2 regions of the Halobacillus sp. ABD4_316 genome follow, and region 1 is predicted to be linked to the other one. Evidence: riboswitches for the same ligand, from Rfam matches in the RefSeq annotation. Region 1 holds a riboswitch; the other holds the start of a gene.
The links. Region 1 has a riboswitch for cobalamin ahead of ACXAJH_RS18020 (ribonucleoside-diphosphate reductase subunit alpha). Riboswitches for the same ligand answer to the same signal wherever they lie in the genome.
Positions count from the first base shown of each region.

Region 2: linked by a shared signal. The riboswitch ahead of ACXAJH_RS04170 (ABC transporter substrate-binding protein) and the one ahead of ACXAJH_RS18020 (ribonucleoside-diphosphate reductase subunit alpha) in region 1 are both predicted to bind cobalamin.

Region 1 is NZ_JBSWZA010000006.1:39,812-43,635, forward strand. Features, by position in the region: gene ACXAJH_RS18020 (ribonucleoside-diphosphate reductase subunit alpha) at 1-2,017, opposite strand, end outside; cobalamin riboswitch at 2,151-2,324, opposite strand; gene ACXAJH_RS18025 (class I SAM-dependent methyltransferase) at 2,517-3,200, shown strand; gene ACXAJH_RS18030 (alpha/beta hydrolase) at 3,235-3,824, opposite strand, start outside.
Region 2 is NZ_JBSWZA010000001.1:766,366-770,189, forward strand. Features, by position in the region: gene ACXAJH_RS04165 (FecCD family ABC transporter permease) at 1-948, opposite strand, end outside; gene ACXAJH_RS04170 (ABC transporter substrate-binding protein) at 911-1,906, opposite strand; cobalamin riboswitch at 2,034-2,224, opposite strand; gene ACXAJH_RS04175 (class D sortase) at 2,330-2,977, opposite strand; gene ACXAJH_RS04180 (DUF6612 family protein) at 3,044-3,824, opposite strand, start outside.

The sequences.
Region 1 (3,824 bases):
CATCATAAGCGGATGGATAGTACCCGTAGGTTTCATGGTTCAGTTCGGGAGCTGTCACCGGGATTTTATAATTTTTCTTTTCTTCGGAGTAGAATTTCTTGAATACCGGATCAATACTTGCTGTACTGCCGGCAATTAAGGAGGTACTGGAGTTTGGCGCCACAGCCATCAAATAACCGTTTCTCATGCCTTGCTGGGAGACTTTCTTCTGCAGGGCTTTCCAGTTCCACGTGCCTTCCTGGTCAAACGACCGTTTAACAAAAAATTCTCCGGTTTCCCAGTCGGATCCCTCGAAATATGGATAGCTTCCTTTTTCAGCGGCCAGCTCACTGCTTGCTTCAATGGCGTGATAGGCAAGCGCTTCATATACCTCCGATGTATATCCGAGAGCCTCATCTGATTCCCAGTCCAGCTGCTTCTTGGCGAGAAGGTGTGCCCAGCCGAAGGTACCGAGACCGACGCCGCGGTAGGAATGGTTTGTTAACTGCGCTTGAAGGACAGGAATCGTATTTTGTTCAATGACATTATCCAGCATACGAACCTGGATGCTTACGAGGCGCTTCATAACGCCCGCAGGAACGGCACGGCCTAAGTTGACACTGGACAGGTTACAGACGACAAAATCCCCCGGGGTTTTTACCGAAATGATTTTTCCGTCCTCGACATACTGTTCCTCCTGCACAGTCGCTTTTTGATTCTGGGCAATTTCTGTACAGAGGTTACTGCAGTAAACCATGCCCTGATGGCTGTTGGGGTTCATACGGTTCACTTCATCCCGATAGAACATGTAAGGGGTCCCGGTTTCCAGCTGACCGATCATGATCCGCTTCATAATTTCAATGGCGGGTACTTTTTCCCTGGACAAATCAGGGTTTTCGATACAGGCCTGGTATTTTTCCCGGAAAGAACCGGCTCCTTTATGTTCATCAAAGTGGTCTTCCAGAGAAAAGCCCATAACCGTACGAACTTCGTGAGGATCGAATAAATACCAGTCCTCCCGGTTTTCCACCGCTTCCATAAATAAGTCGGGGATGGATACCCCTGTAAACAAATCGTGGGTGCGCTGACGTTCATCTCCGTTGTTCAGCCGGCTGTCCAGAAACGGGAAGATATCCTTATGCCATACGTCCAGATACACGGCGACCGCTCCCTGACGCTGGCCGAGCTGATCCACGCTGACCGCGGTGTTGTTCAACTGTTTCATCCATGGAAGGACCCCTGAGGAAACGCCTTTGAATCCACGGATATCGCTGCCGCGGCTGCGGATTTTACCTAAGTACACACCGATGCCCCCGCCATGCTTGCTCAAATTGGCAATGTCTGTGTTGCTGTCATAGATGGACTGGAGAGAATCATCGATGGTATCAATGAAACAGGAGCTTAACTGTCCATATCTCTTTCCGGCGTTGGAAAGGGTCGGGGTAGCAACGGTCATGTACAGGTGACTGAGAGCCCAGTACGCTTCCTTCACAAGAGAGAGACGCTTGTTTTCATCTTCCTGAGCCATTAAAACCATGGCAATAATCATAAAACGCTCTTGAGGGAGCTCGAAAATCTCCCCGGACTTACTTTTTGCCAAATAACGGTCCGACAGCGTTTTCAGACCGATATACGTAAATAAGTGATCCCGTTCCGGCGTGATAACCTGTTCCAGTTCATCCAGTTCTTCTTTTTTGTAATAAGTGAGCAGCTTGTGTGTGTAAATCTGTTTCTCGATCAACGTCTCAATCAAGCCATGAAAATTTTGATAGGCCTTCGTTGTGCTGCGGTTCCCTGCAGATGATTCGTACATACGGGTGAGCAGGATCCGGCTGGCCGCATAAGTCCAGTCCGGTGCCGCTTCATCTATTTCGGCGAGGCACTCGAGGATAAGGGCATCTGCCTGTTCATCATAGGGTTTGTCTGCGATCTGTGAAGACTGCTTTTCTAAAAAATCGTCCAGGGGAAGCTGAGGAAAGTCGTCCTTCCATTGTTGAATCTTGTTCGTCCAGCTTGTCGTCGTTAATGTGGCAGCCATAGTGTCACTCCTTTTTTTTCATAAAAAAAACCGCTCTTTGGGGGTGAGCGGATGAAACCATGAAACGAAAAAAAGGAAGAGACAAGGCTCTTTCATTTCATCGCTTCATCTTCTCAATCCCCGAAGAAGTTGAAACTGCGACGAATGAAGACAGGTCTCCTGGCTGACACTCGTTCTTACTCCGGTCCTTCCCGTGCGTGGCACAGTGGTTTTACCGTTTCGCGAGTGCTGACAGTTGCGGGGGCAGCTCCGGTTTTTCACCGGATTCCCTATTAAGCCTTGTGGCATCTTCGATTCGTTCATACTATATATAGTGTTTTTGTTGTTATTTAATAGCTTATCTAGTGTTTTTATCATAACGTGGGTGGATGAATCATGCAACTCTTTTCTTTTGGATGGTTGGTAGGATTCCCCTTTTTTCGATAAGGGAAACCAGTGAGTGGCGCGGTTTTATATACTATAATGAAAGTGGGAGAAAAATTTTTCAGGAGGGTTCAGAATGAGTGAAACATTTAACTGGCATAAGGAAGCAGAACGCCAATGGGACAGCCGTTCAGATATGTGGGGAGAAAAGAGCCGCACCATGTGGGAAGAGGGAAGCAGGAAGAGCATTGTCCCTTTTGTGAAAAAATATCTGCCGGCCGGCACAATTGCGGACCTTGGCTGTGGAGATGGATACGGTTCCTATATGTTATCCAAGGAAGGGTATGACGTGACAGGCGTGGACCTTTCCAAAGATATGGTGAACAAGGCCAATCAACGGGTGGACGATCATGCGCAGCTGAGGTTTGTGCAGGGCGATTTGGCGGATCTGCCTTTTGAAGATGAACAGTTCGATGGCGGAATGGCTGTTAATTCACTGGAATGGACAGAAGTACCTGCAGCGGGGCTGGAGGAAATGAAGCGGGTGCTGAAGCCGGGTGGACGCCTCTGTATAGGGCTTCTTGGCCCGACAGCAATGCCGAGAGTGAACAGCTACCGGAGGCTGTATGGGGAAAAGGTGATCTGCAATACGATGATGCCATGGGAATTACAGCAGCTGGCTGTTGAAAATGGCTGGGAAGTAATCGATGGAGAAGGCGTTTATAAAAGAGGGGTGGAACCTCACCTGCTTGCCGATCTTGATGAGGATTTGAAGCAGGCGCTGACATTTATGTGGCTGTTCATTTTGGAGAAAAAATAAACCGGCACCTATGAACAGGTGCCGGGAGTGTGGACTATAAATGCTCGTCAAAAGAGTTAAGGTTATCTTCGTCCGTTTCATCCCAAAGGAAAACGGCAAGCATCCGGTCCACTTCTGCAAGCTCATGCAGACCGGAATGTGTGGCCAGATTGTTGAAAATCAGCTCCTCTTTGTACTGACCGAAGGGAACAATCTTCTCCAGTCTGCTGACACTGGAAGAGTGGACGAGTCCATCCCAATGGTCTTCTTCCGGTTCCGTTCCGTTGATGACGCCCGCAATGGCAAGCACTTCAATTTCGGGCGGGAAGTTTTCCTTGTTTTCTTCCATCTGTCGGAGAGCTTCTGACCCGGGCTGGAGATCTGTGGTCGCCTCCCCGTAGTTGGACGCAAAGTAGCCTTCCTTTTTAATGCCATTGAACGGACTTGCAATGACGGCCAGTTTTTCGACCTTAGGCGCCGGCAGGTCGGACTCTGACATGAGGTACCCGGCAGAAGCCAGGCCGCCCATCGAATGACCGACTAGATTCACCTGCTGGATCTTATGTTCCGTCCGCAGCTTCTTCATCACCTGCTGAAGCCAGTACGTCTGGTCCTGGATGCTTGCCCGGTTGTTTTCGAAAAGTA
Region 2 (3,824 bases), on a different contig from region 1:
CAGTAAATCAGCGAGAATTAGAAATGCACTTCCATTCAAGACACACAGTGGTATTAGATGCCGGTGATCACTACCAAACAACTTCCTGCATATGTGAGGGATAACCAGTCCGACAAATCCGATGGTCCCGGATACGGCAACAGCCGCACCAGTCAAGATAGAGGCCGCAGACAGGACCACGTATTTTTGACTCTCCACATGAACCCCGAGCTGCCTGGCCCGCTCCTCACCAAAGGTCATCGCATTCAGTTCCTGTCCTGTAAATATGAGCAATAGGACTCCACCAACAAAGAAAGGAAGCATCAAATGGACATAATCCCAGCCACGGTTACCGACACTACCAAGCAGCCAGTTGATGATCTGCCGCAGCTCCTCTCCTGTCAAAGAAATCATAAGGGAGATGAATGATCCGAGGAATGAGCTGAAGATAATCCCAGTTAAGATGATCGTCGTCATGGACATCGATCGGTCTACAAGCCTGGCAAAACCTACGACGATAAAAATCGTGCAGATCGCTGCCGTAATACTTACGACTGGAAGCGTAAAAGAACCGGCAAAAGGAAGACTTATGCCCAGGAACAAAACCGCAACCGCTCCCACCGACGCCCCTGAAGACACGCCGAGTGTATAGGGATCCGCGAGCGGGTTTTTAAGCAGACCTTGAAAAGCGGCCCCTGATACAGCCAGTGCGCCGCCTACCAATCCTGCAAGAACGACCCTCGGCAGCCGGATCTGCAGAATAATTGCCTGCAGAGTAGGATCTGTCCCTTCAGACACAGGCAAAAATGGAAGCAGCTGCCCGCCGATGATGCGGGCAATAGCTTCGAAGGAAATCGGGACACTGCCAAGGGAAGCCCCGAGAAAAATGCTGAACACTAAAAACAAGACACTGCCAATATAATGTGTCGTCTTATTCGCTAAAAACGTCTGGATAAACGGCTTCTGCAAGTTCCTGAACCCCTTCAACTAAACGTGGACCCGGACGTGTGACAAGATCGGAATGAACATCATAGACTTGTTCTTCCTCTACAGCAGGTACGGTGTCCCAGCCATCCCGGCTTAACACACTGCCTTGAGGATCTTCTGTGTAATAGCCATACGTCGTAATGATGACGTCCGGCTGCAGTTCAACAATTGCTTCATTGTTCATTTTGAACCAGCCTTCCTGATCCCCGACAACGTTTTCCGCCTGAATAGCAGCCAGCATTTCATTCAAAAATGTGCCTTGTCCACCTGTGTAGATTTCAGGTTCCGGTGACACTTCCACAAATACATCTTTTTTGTCTTCCTCAGCAATCGCAGCCGCCTTTTCTTCAACCGCTTTCAAGTCTTCCTGCATACCAGAGACGATCTCTGAAGCTTTTTCGCTTGTTCCGGTAATATCTCCAATCGTGGCAATCGTTTCATAGACCGTATCGAACGAAGAAGCATCCTTAACGACATAAACGGAAATCCCTGCATCACGAATCTGCTGAAGGGCTTCTTGGGAAGTATGCGCTCCGGAAGCATGAGCAAGGACTACATCCGGCTCAAGTGAAAGGATTTTCTCTACATTCAAATCCTGTCCTCCGATCTTTTCTTTTTCGGCAGCTTCTTCCGGGTAATTGGCGAAATCACTAACCCCGACCACTTCCTCGTTCAAGCCAAGTGCAAACAGGATTTCCCCATTGCTTGGAATTGTACTGATAATATTATCCGGTTCTTCTTCGATGGTTACTTCATTATCCATAGCATCCGTTAAGGTCAATGGATAAGAACCCTCTTCTCCGGACGTTTCATTTTCTTCTGTCGTTTGGTCGGACTGGTCCTCGGAAGACTCTGCACTCTCATTCCCACCTGAAGCACATCCTGCCAGTAGACCGATGACAAATAACACAGCCAGCAGCTTTCTCCATAAATGTTCCATCTTTATTCCTCCCCTTATTCCTTGGAACACAAAAAAACACATCCCCGGAAAAGATGTGCACCATTAGAAAACACCGCAGACGGGTCCCTTCTAATCTTTCGACACACCCTCCTATCCGCGTAGGTTTTTTTGGTGTTTAAAGCAGGCAGGTCTCCTGACTTCAGGTCAACAAGCCCCGCTCCTTCCCATACGTTTTTGCGTACAGTGGATCATCTGCGGGTCTCTCTCTGTTACAGTGGCGGGACCGTGCTGGAATTTCACCAGCTTCCCTATTAAGCAATTGAGTCGGTCAATTGCGCCTGCTTTTCCAATATGTAGTTCATTTCTATTGTAAACGAAATTTGACTAAATTGCTCCCATTTTCTTTTTTTCCGCCGGACTTTATTTAATCCAACCTGCCTGTCAAAGCTGTCCATCCTCTTGTCATGATCCGTCCATTTCACTAACGTGGACCAAAGAAGCTTGAATGATATACCTTTCAGGCGCGTCTCCAACAAAATTAAACGGGTAACAGGTAGTCAGTGTCAATGTCGGCTCCTTCTTATCCACAATGACAGAGCGGTCGTCTGCGTCGGTAACCCAGGTCTTCTCTACTTTGTATTCATAACGCTTTTGTTCATACTCATAAAAAAGGGAATCTCCTTGTTTGATATCGCCCAGGTTCGTAAAAACCGTCTCCCGGTGCCCGCTTAACACGGTATGCCCTTTTTCATCAGGAGTGGTGGTCCACTCACTCACATACATGCCGACGCCCCGTTTCAGTGAATCCTCATCCGCGCCCCAGTAAGTGGTGTATCCTTTGTTAAGCATCGGGATGATCAGCCTTCCCATCTCTTCTCCTTTTTCATATGTAGATACTTGCTCACTGTACACCTTCTCTTTCCCTGCCGTTTTACGATCAGGGCCATCCAAGACCGCCATTTCATTTATTTCCGTGGAAGCTTCCTCCCATGTACTGATTTCTTCTTGGGAGACCTTCTCTACTGCACCGGCAGCATTCCACCATTGAAGTCCATAAAACAGAGAGATGGAAAGCCCGATGGTTATGATCCCAATAAGAAATTTATTCACGAAAAAACCTCCTTTTTCATTAATAAAGAAAGGGAGAAGCCGCTGTGCGGCTTCTCTATCTCCTTCTTATGCTGTCTCTTTTCTTCTGTACAAAAGGACGACTCCGGCAGCAGCGGCAGCAAGTGCACCTGCTAATGCGTATACCGGTTCATTGGAAGACGTGTCTGGAAGCTCACCGCCGGCAGCCTCTTCGAGTGTCTGGGCATCCAGGACTTCCTGAGGAATTTCAATAGAGCCTACCCCATTGAAGTTGGAAAGAGTGACATCAGAAGTCTGACTGATAGTTACAGATTCACCGCTGTCCTCAAACATCATTTTCATGTCCATCATCATACCTGTCATATAATGGTTTTCTTTATCAATGGTTACTTGATAAGAGAAATCTTCAATTTCAACTTTCTCCATCAACTGCTCCATCATCTTCTGCATTTCAGCAGACTGCTCCGAATCCTGCTGACTGCCGGAAGATTGAAGCATTTGCGTGGACATTTTCAATAGTTTTTCGCCGTCACCTTCATAGGTCAGTACATAAGCGTCATCTTCCTCACTGACGGTCATGTCTGAGGCAAGCGGCATCGCTTGGGACATCTGCCCTTCTGCCATCATGGATTTTTGAAGATTTCCAAGATCTCCGGACATTTTCACCCAGCCTTCCTCAGGCACCTGAACGTAATACCCATCCTCCGTCAAATATGATTCCGTTTCCTGACCGGCAATGGTCGTCATCATATGCATTGTAAGAGGATCAAGCATGACATCCGCCTTTGATTCAGATGTCACTTCGGAGTTTTCTCCGCCTTCCATCCCCGGTACTGTCTGTTCAGAAGACGTATGGATCGTATAGCTG